DNA from 2 places in the Neisseria sp. P0008.S002 genome. Region 1 is predicted to be linked to the other one. Evidence: predicted binding sites of a transcription regulator. Region 1 holds the regulator's gene; the other holds the start of a gene.

What was found. The regulator sigma-54, encoded in region 1, starts transcription at its own class of promoters, with help from an activator protein. The targets are predictions, from matches to a motif close to CTGGCACGCTTCATGCTT.
Region 2: a site for sigma-54 is predicted at 2,824-2,841, ahead of ACTHSA_RS02940 (pilin). Genes of this name have one in related genera too.

Annotation. Positions count from the first base shown of each region.
Region 1 covers NZ_JBQCUY010000004.1:248,865-253,586, reverse strand. The annotation lists gene ACTHSA_RS06400 (hypothetical protein) at 817-990, shown strand; gene ACTHSA_RS06395 (AmpG family muropeptide MFS transporter) at 1,248-2,525, shown strand; gene hpf (ribosome hibernation-promoting factor, HPF/YfiA family) at 2,599-2,913, opposite strand; gene rpoN (RNA polymerase factor sigma-54) at 2,963-4,318, opposite strand; gene lptB (LPS export ABC transporter ATP-binding protein) at 4,484-4,722, opposite strand, start outside.
Region 2 covers NZ_JBQCUY010000002.1:213,809-218,530, forward strand. The annotation lists gene ACTHSA_RS02925 (DUF1415 domain-containing protein) at 15-611, opposite strand; gene ACTHSA_RS02930 (Lrp/AsnC family transcriptional regulator) at 729-1,211, opposite strand; gene ACTHSA_RS02935 (pilin) at 1,615-2,088, opposite strand; gene ACTHSA_RS02940 (pilin) at 2,183-2,659, opposite strand; gene glnD ([protein-PII] uridylyltransferase) at 3,450-4,722, opposite strand, start outside.

The DNA of each region.
Region 1 (4,722 bases):
TTTTATTTTATCAATTTTTATTGTAACCCATTAATTTAAAAGGATTTTATAAATAAATTATTCTCATTTGGTTCCATTTAATGAAATGAGTTATCAATATCGCCTTTGCCTAAATTCTCTAGAGAAATGATGAGGTGTTGGAAGGAGAATCGTAGATTTCCAAAGTTTTTTGCTCTCACTTATCAACTCCAAAATACTGGATAAATAGAAAACATGAAAATTCAATGTTTTTTATAGAATTACGCATCAAAGCGATATAGTTTCAAAGTAGGTTATCCTTAATATTTGAATGTGACAATTACCATTTATTATTTAACATAATATACATATTGTTGAAAAATCTACTGGTTAACTTCAATCAGGGAAAGCATGAAGAAGTTAGGAAGTTGGTTGGAAAGTTGATTAGGGTAGATTTTATTCAAATGAAAGACTAGGCTATGAAATCAAAATTTGTGTATAAGTTACTGGTAATTTCAAAGTACCTGTACATTTTAATTTGTATATCAATACCAATCGTTTTTATTTATGAAAGCTACCAAGGAGATAATGTTGATTTTATGATTTATATTCATGCTTTTATTATTTTTTCCATATTGGGTGTATTGACTCAATATTCTACATCTAATTTTTTTGAAAAGGAAAAATAACATGATTGAACTATCCATTGAGGATCTGGAACTAATTTATGGAGGAGGCTTAGGAGAGAGAATCCTTCAAGGAGGAGCAAATGGTGCATAAATAGGAGGATCAATTGGTGCAGGTATTGGTCTGGGTGTCGGTATAGCTTTTGGCAGTATTCCTGCCGGACCAGCTATTATGGTCGGTGGCACAATTGGTGCTGCTGTTGGTGCTGCAACTGGTATGGGTGTTGCAGCATATGAGTATTACCAAGAAACTCAGCCTAAAGGGACAGTAACGGTCGGTCCGATTTCTGCTTTTGCTGTGGACAAATCAGGAAACGGCTACACTGACGGCACAAATTACCACTGATATTTCTCATCGTTCAAACGATCTCTAGGGGTCGTCTGAAACTTTCTTAACTTCAATTTTATGAATACACCCAAGCAACCCTTCTTCCGTCCTGAAGTCTCCGTTGCCCGCCAAACCAGTTGTTCCAACAAAAGGCCGTCTGAAACTTAATTTGTCAAAGTTTCAGACGGCCTTTATTCAATAAAGATAGCAGAAGTTAATTCGCCATATCCCCCATCTTTGCTACAATATCCCTTTCCTTTTTTATTGATTCCACTATGACCACCGCACCCCAAACCAGCACTTGGCGCAAGATTTTCTCGCGCAGTATGCTGATTTGTATCTTTACAGGCTTCACTTCGGGGCTGCCGCTTTATTTTCTGATCAACCTTATTCCTGCATGGTTGCGCAGCGAACATGTCGATTTGAAAACCATCGGCCTGATGGCACTTATCGGGCTGCCTTTCACTTGGAAATTTATCTGGTCTCCCGTCATTGATTTGGTCAGATTACCTTTTTTAGGACGGCGGCGCGGTTGGATGCTGGTTACGCAAATTGGTTTGCTGCTGACCTTGCTCATTTACGCCTTCCTAAATCCTGCTCAGCATTTATATGTAATTATGGGCTTATCGTTGGTGGTTGCCTTTTTCTCTGCCAGCCAAGATATTGTATTGGATGCATTTCGCCGCGAAATTTTGTCAGATGAAGAATTAGGCTTGGGCAACTCCATCCACGTCAATGCCTACCGTATTGCTGCTTTGGTACCTGGCTCACTCAGCTTGATTCTGGCTGATTTAATGCCTTGGCACAACGTATTCATCATTACTGCACTATTTATGCTGCCCGGTCTGCTGATGACCCTGTTTTTAGCTAAAGAGCCTGACATTCCGCCAACTGTGCCTCGTACATTTGCCCAAACAGTCTCTGACCCTTTCAGTGAGTTCTTCTCCCGCAAAGGCATCAAACAGGCCATATTGGTATTGCTGTTTATCTTTCTCTACAAACTGGGCGACAGCATGGCCACTTCTTTGGCTACACCGTTTTATCTGGACATGGGCTTCAGCAAAACCGACATCGGCCTCATTGCCAAAAATGCCGGCCTGTGGCCTGCTGTGATTGCCGGCATTGCCGGTGGTATTTGGATGTTGAAACTCGGGATCAACAGGGCATTATGGGTTTTCGGCGTGGCGCAATGGGTTACTATTCTAGGCTTTGCCTGGTTGGCAAATTTTGGCAAGTTTGAAACCATCACACTGACAGAACAAATGATGCTTGCGGCAGTGATTGGTGCAGAAGCAGCGGGCGTAGGTCTGGGTACAGCGGCGTTTGTTGCCTATATGGCTCGTGAAACCAATCCTGCATTTACGGCCACACAATTAGCCCTCTTTACCAGCCTTTCCGCTGTACCGCGTACATTTATCAACGCCTCTACAGGCTATCTGATTGAAGCGATGGGTTACTTTAATTTCTACTGGCTGTGTTTCGCTTTGGGCATACCGGGTATGTTGCTGCTGTTTAAAGTGGCACCGTGGAATGGCGAAAAAGTGAGTAACTAGATTGCCAGTCTAAAACTTCTAGTAAAACAAAAGGCCGTCTGAATGTTCAGACGGCCTTTATCATACAAAAATTTTATTCTGCTTCAGGTTTGACAGTACTGCGGACATCGCCGCTTTTTTCTTTATGTTTCAAAACAGCGCGGTCGAGCTTGTCCATCAAAACATCAATCGCGGCGTACATATCCTGTTCAATCGCTTCAACGTGCAAATCTTTGCCTGCCAGATGCGCATCAGCTTCGGCTTTTTGATTGACTTTTTCCACCGAGAGCGTAATGGTCACAGAAATGATGTTGTCGGCATGGCGATTGATTCGTGCCAACTTGTCGGAAACATAGTTTTTGATGGCTTCGGTAACATCAAAATTCAGACCGGTGATTTTCAGATTCATGATACAGCTCCTTCGGTTGATTAGTCCGTCAAAACGGATCGGAATATATCTACTCGGTAAATTTTCGTTTGTGTGCCGGTGGGATGTCTAATGATTCTCTATATTTAGCAACTGTACGTCTGGCAATTTCAATGCCGCGTTGTTTTAATAATTTGACGAGGGTCTCGTCCGAATAGGGTTTGCTGCTGTCTTCACTTTCAATCAACTGGCTCAATACGGCTTTGATTGCGCCTTGGCTGAACCCTTCGCCATCATCATCGGCATTGACTGCCTGTGTGAAGAAATAGCGTAACGCAAACAGGCCGCGCGGGCAAGACAAATATTTCTGATTGGCGGCACGCGAGATGGTACTTTCCGCCAAACCCAATTCGGCGGCGGCATCTTTCATCAGCATGGGAGACAGGCCGATTTCTCCGAAGATGAAAAAATCTTCCTGATTTTTGACGATATACTCGGCAAGGCGGAGGACAGTGCTTTTACGCAGCTCCAAAGAATCAATGCGCTGCTTGGCTTCGTTGATTTTTTCCTTCCACTCCGGTGCGCCCTCTTCCTCTGATTTCATCAGGTCGCAATATTCCTGATTGAGCTGCAGCTTCGGCCAAGCCGCTTCGTTGCTGATGACTTCCCAGCCGTCCTTGCCCTCTTTGACCCAAACGTCAGGCTGAATATAAGGCGTAGGCGTGGCAGAGGCGAAGCCGTAGGCTGGATAGGGATTGAGCCCGGCAATCATATCGAGCGCGGCTTCTATGGTTTTGCTGTCGGTATCGGGATAAAGTTTGCGGAAACGCAGAACGTTTTGTTTGCGGTTTTTGCCTAAGTCTTGAAGCGAACTTTGCACCAAATGCGCGGCCATTTGTCGGGCAGGAGAAGCCGGCAAACGCATTAACTGCAACATAAGCGACTCGGTCAAATCCGCCGCCGCCACGCCGGGCGGCTCAAAGGTTTGCAATACATCCAGCGCGTTTTGCAGGGCTTCTTCGTCCAGCATCCATTCCAACGGCGTGTGGTCGATAATTTCTTCGAGGCTGTCGGTGAGGTAGCCTTGTTCGTCCAAAAAATCAATCAAGACGTGAACATAGGCCGCTTCCACTTGCGAGAGCGGATGCTCGCACACTTGGGCATGCAGATAGTGTTTGAAATCCTCTTCTTCGGCGATGTTGCTCCAAATATCTTCGGCATCGTCGCCGCTCAACTGCTGACCTGCGCGCGGCATGGTTACCGCACGGTTGAGCCCGCTATCGGCAAATTCATCGCTTTCCGGACGCTCAAGCAGAGGATTGTCTGACAACCAGTCTTCCACTTCGCGCTCAAGCTCAAGACCCGACATCTGCAAGATGCGCAGAGACTGTTGCAGCCGCTGGTTGAGCTGCTGGGTCTGTTTGAGTTTAAGGACGAGTGAAGACATAGTGTTTAATTCGAAATGTATGGATAGTTTTTCAGACGGCCTTTATACGGCAGGCCGTCTGAAAGATTAGTTTATCGGTATTATATTTGTATTTTTAGTGATTATTCCAATATTTATAGCCGCCCTCAATTGAAATGAGGGTCTCATATACCGTCAAATATGCATTCAATATTTGAAATTTTCACCCAAGTAAACCGAACGGACTTGTTCATTGTTGACCAAATCATCCGGCTTGCCTGAAGCCAATACCGTACCGTCGCTGATGATGTAAGCACGGTCGCAGATGCTGAGGGTTTCGCGCACGTTGTGGTCGGTAATCAATACGCCGATACCGCGTAATTTGAGGAACTCGATGATTTTCTGAATATCGATGACAGCAATCGGGTCAACGCCGGCAAAAGGTT
Region 2 (4,722 bases), on a different contig from region 1:
CTTCCCATCACCAATTATTTGTTTTCAGATGGCTTGTGATGTGGAAATGGACAACGTGGAATGTCTAACTTATCCCAGCCCTCATGCCCCATTTTTTCCAGCAGTGCGATATTGCGGTCGAAAATTGCCGAGGCATCGGGAAATGCTTCAGCCGCTTTGGCAATACTGTCTTCACGAATCAAGTGCAAAGTCGGATAGGGTGAGCGATTGGTGTAGTTGCTGATGTCGTCGGCTTCAGTGCCTTCAAATTGGAAATCGGGATGGAACGGTGCAATTTGGACAATGCCTTCCAATTCGTTTTCTACAACGGCATCGTCGGCAATTTCCAGCATTTGGTTGAAGGTTTCAAAATCAGGGAATAGCGTTGGATGAACCAGTAAAGTGGTTTCCAATTCTGAAGCGGGTGTATTGCCCAGAAGCTGCAATTCACGATCCAAGTCCTCAAGGAAACCGTCTAAATGACGGGCTTCGCTGACAACGATGCGAACCAGGTTTTTAACGTGCGGCGCTTTGGCAAACGGGCAGAGATTCAGCCCGATAACGGCTTTTTCCAGCCATTGTTTGGTATGTTCTGAAACAGTATCGATATCGAGATGGGTGGTGTTAGTCATAGTAAAAGCTTATGTGAATTATTCTTAAAAAGAATACAAGTGTATGGATGTGAAAGCAAACCATTGGAATTTAAAAGGCCGTCTGAACAACAGACGGCCTTTATCAGTTTCAAATCATCAATCCTGAACCAAATGAACCAAAGGCAGAGCGGTCGTGTTTTTAATTTCTTTCAACACAAAACTCGATTGCGCATCTTGCACGCCGTGGTGTGAAAGCAGCGTGTCCAAAACAAAATGGGAAAATGCGTTCATATCGGTAAAAAAGGCATGGAGCAGATAGTCGGTTTCACCCGTTAAAGCAAAGCAGCTCAATACTTCAGGCCAAGCGCGGACAGATTCGGAAAAATCCTCGCGCGCATCTTTTGCCTTGCTAATCGATACACGGATAAAAGCCTGCAAACCCAAGCCCAAAGATACGGGAGAAAGCTGGGCGGCGTATTTTTGAATGATGCCCGCATCTTCAAGCTGTTTGAGACGGCGCAGGCAGGGAGAAGGGGAGAGCGCCACTTTTTCAGAAAGCTCAACATTGCTCAACCGCCCATTTTCCTGCAAAACCTGCAGAATCTTTAAATCCGTTTTATCCAAGTTTAGATGAGGCATGATGGTTCTCCCAATGTAGACAATGTATGTTTTGAAAATGAAAAATGCTTAAAAATAAAGACTTGTATGGTTAAATTATATATTGAGTTCAGATGTGCGACAAATTGTCTTATAAGGAGTGTTGCGAATTTGTTTTATGTAGTTGTGAAAAGATGAAGGCCGTCTGAAACTAATCAAGATTAAAGTTTTATGTCATATTAGGATTAGATATAAAGAGGCCGTCTGAAAATGATTTCAGACGGCATTTATTTTCGTAATGTGATGATTCAGGCTCTTAATGACCTTGTTTTGGAGAGTTTTGTTCTTTTGCTTTGATTCGTTTTCCGCGTTTGTATTTGGCTTTGTTTGGGGTGTTTTCTTCGCAATGTATTTTTGTGTTTTTCTTAAGGTATATGCTTGGTCGTTATCCGTTTGAGTTGTCTCGGCACATGGCGGGAATCATCATCGGATCCAGTGTTCCGCCGCATTGCCAGTTAAACAACCAAGTCGAGTCATTGTTAATTCGATAAGGAGTCAGGGTCAGGACTTTGCCTTTGTTCTGCCCTTTATCGAAAGGAATGCTGATTTTGCCTGTATCTGCTTCTACAGTTACGCCACCGTTTTGGATGTATGTACCGCCGATGCGTTGAGCGGTAACGCCGATTGAGCCTTGTTTACTGACATCCTCTGCATTGGGCAGGCGATTATTTACCGCTGAGGCAATGCTGATTTCGGTTTTCAGGTCGTCGGCAAGGTATAGTGCTTCGGAGGCTTGCGCCCTACCGATATAGTTTTGGTAAGTGGGTATGGCGACAACAACCAGAATACCGAGGATGGCGATCACTATCATCAGCTCAATCAGGGTAAAACCTTTTTGGGCTTGAAATGGGGTATTCATTTGAGTGTATCGTTTTCAGGTTTTTTTATTTTTATAAAGCAAATCCCATAATTGCCTTATGGGATTTGCTTTTATTTAGACTGCAATACCAATATTAGCGGCAGTTAGCAGGAACGTGTTTAGGTTCGCCACCAGTAAATTTACAACTCCAACTCAAAGGAGCTTCTGAATCTGAGGTACCTGCTGTGGCACCATTTTGACTTGGGGTCAATGTGAATACTGGATTTTCTGTTGCACCAGTGGCTTGGGTGGTAACTGTAATTACCCCACCATTTGCAATGTCAATACTCTTAACATATTTAGTTGGTACAAATTTGTAGCCTGTATTACCCATTTTGGCTTTATCAGTTGTACCAGTAGTATAGGCTGTAACACTACTTAAGCCATCAAGAGCAGCAGCTGTTTCGGCTACAGCTAATTTAGCAGGTTCAGCTAATCCCAAGCCTTCAGATACTTTGGCGCGGATAGTGTAGTCTTGGTACGCAGGCAGAGCGATTACGGCCAAGATGCCCAAGATGGCGATAACGATCATCAATTCGATCAGGGTGAAACCTTTTTGGATTGCTTTCATTGATTAAAACTCCAGTTTGAAAGTGTGAATAATTATGTTTAAGTAAAAAGTCCGTAATGTGCTTGGCACTATGTATTATGAGTAAACCATAAAGTAAGAAGGAATATACAGCTTCCGTCGGGCTTGCTGCTTTGAGGCTTGGGCCTTATCGGACGTGTTGTTTCAAGCAGTCGGTGTGCCAAGTGCGCAAAACTGATTAAAAAAATTATTTTTTATTTTTTGTTTATTGTTTTTATTGGAATTATTTTTTGATTTTTAAGTTTTGTGTGGTTTTGTTTGAAAGTTTCAGAATTTTAGGGAAATTGGGTGGTTGACGTTTTTTGTCAGTTTTGTGTTTTTTGTGACAGGGAAGGGAGACAAGTTTGGGTGTGTGACGTTTTGTCAGAATTTAGTTTGATTTAATAATATGTTAATTGATTTAGATGGGCGGTATTTTTATGGATTAATCGGTAAGTTTAATATTTTGTGATTTTATTTTTTTGTTTTTTATAGGTTTTATTTTGTATGCGTATTTTGTTTGAATATGAATGGGGAAAAGATTTGGAAGGAAGGATTTTTAAAGAGGGTTTGGTGTAATAGGTGAATGAAATTTTGTTGTTGGAATTATATTCATATGGGTTATGATTTTAGAATGTAGTTTTATGTCATAGTAAAGGTCTGATTTTGAATTTTAAGGCTTTGGATTTCTTGAGTGTTTGAGAAGGGTATATTTAGGATGTTTATATATTTGGATGTGATTAGGGTGAGCAAAAAATGCTCACCCTATGTTTTTAAGATGTTCAGACGGCCTTTATGGGGTCAAGACTTCGATCAATGCTTGTTTTAGGGTGTTTTGGGTTTGCGGGTCTTGCAGGGATGGGCTGTAGGTAATGAAGCTGTCCTCAATGCGCTGATCCAAGGTGGTGATTTTGGCGTAGCGCAGGCTGATGTTGTGTGCGAAGAAGGTCTCGGCGATGTCGGCGAGGAGGTGGGGGCGGTTGACGGCGGTGATGTCTATGGTGTGCCAGCCGGGATAATCTTCTTCGGGGGTGATGATTACGGTAGGCGGAATGGGGATGTGGCGGATGCGGCGGCTGATGTGTGGGCGGCCGCTTTGTTTTTGGACGGTGGTATTGCCGTGGATGAAGCTGTTGAGTTCGGCTTCGAGTGCGCTTTGGCGGTCGGGATATTCTTCGGGCGGGAGATTGTCGGGAAGTTGCAGGATAAAGGTGTCGAGGATGTAGTCGTGTTCGGTAATGAAGGCGCGGGCGGCTTGGATGTCGAAGCGGTGGCTGCTGAAGATGCGGCAGAGGCGTGCGAAGAGGCGGTCGCCATTGGGCATGAACACCATGACTTGAAGGCTGTTGCTTTGGGGAAGGATGCGGCTGCGGACGGCAGGACTTTGGGTGTCGTAGGCGAGGTTTGCGGTGTGCCAGAGGATTTCCCGTGTCTGATGGCGGACGTAGTATGCGCTGCCGAGGATGCGGCGGAGTTTTTGTTGGTTTTTGAGGGGAACGGCTGCGCGCGTGAGCTGGTCGGTCGAGGCTTGTTCGCGTCGGTTGGGGAGGCGTTCGGGATCGTGGTTTTTGCTGTTTAAAACGGCAGCGGTGCTGTGGTAGAGAGTTTGGAGCAGGCTGGCGCGCCATGTGTTCCAAAGTTTGGGGTTGGTGCCGCGGATGTCGGCAATGGTAAGCAGGTAGAGTGCATCGAGGTATTCGCGTGTGGGAATACGGCGGCAGAAGGCTTGAAGGACATGGGGATCTTGGATGTCTTCTTTTTGGGCAACGGTGGACATGAGCAGGTGGTTTTCAACCAGCCATGCGAGTAGGTGGCTTTCTTCTTCGGTGTAGTAGTGGTTGGCGGCGAATTGTTGTGCGTCTTTGATGCCTTCTTTTGCGTGATCGCCGCCACGGCCTTTAGCGATGTCGTGCAGCAGGGCGGCGGTGTAGAGGACATATGGTCGTGGATAGGCCTGCATGATGGCGCTGGCTTCGGGCATTTCGTGGCTGTGGGTTTCGATGGCGAGACGGCGCATATTGCGGACGACGGTCAGGATGTGGTCGTCTACGGGGTAAATATGGAAG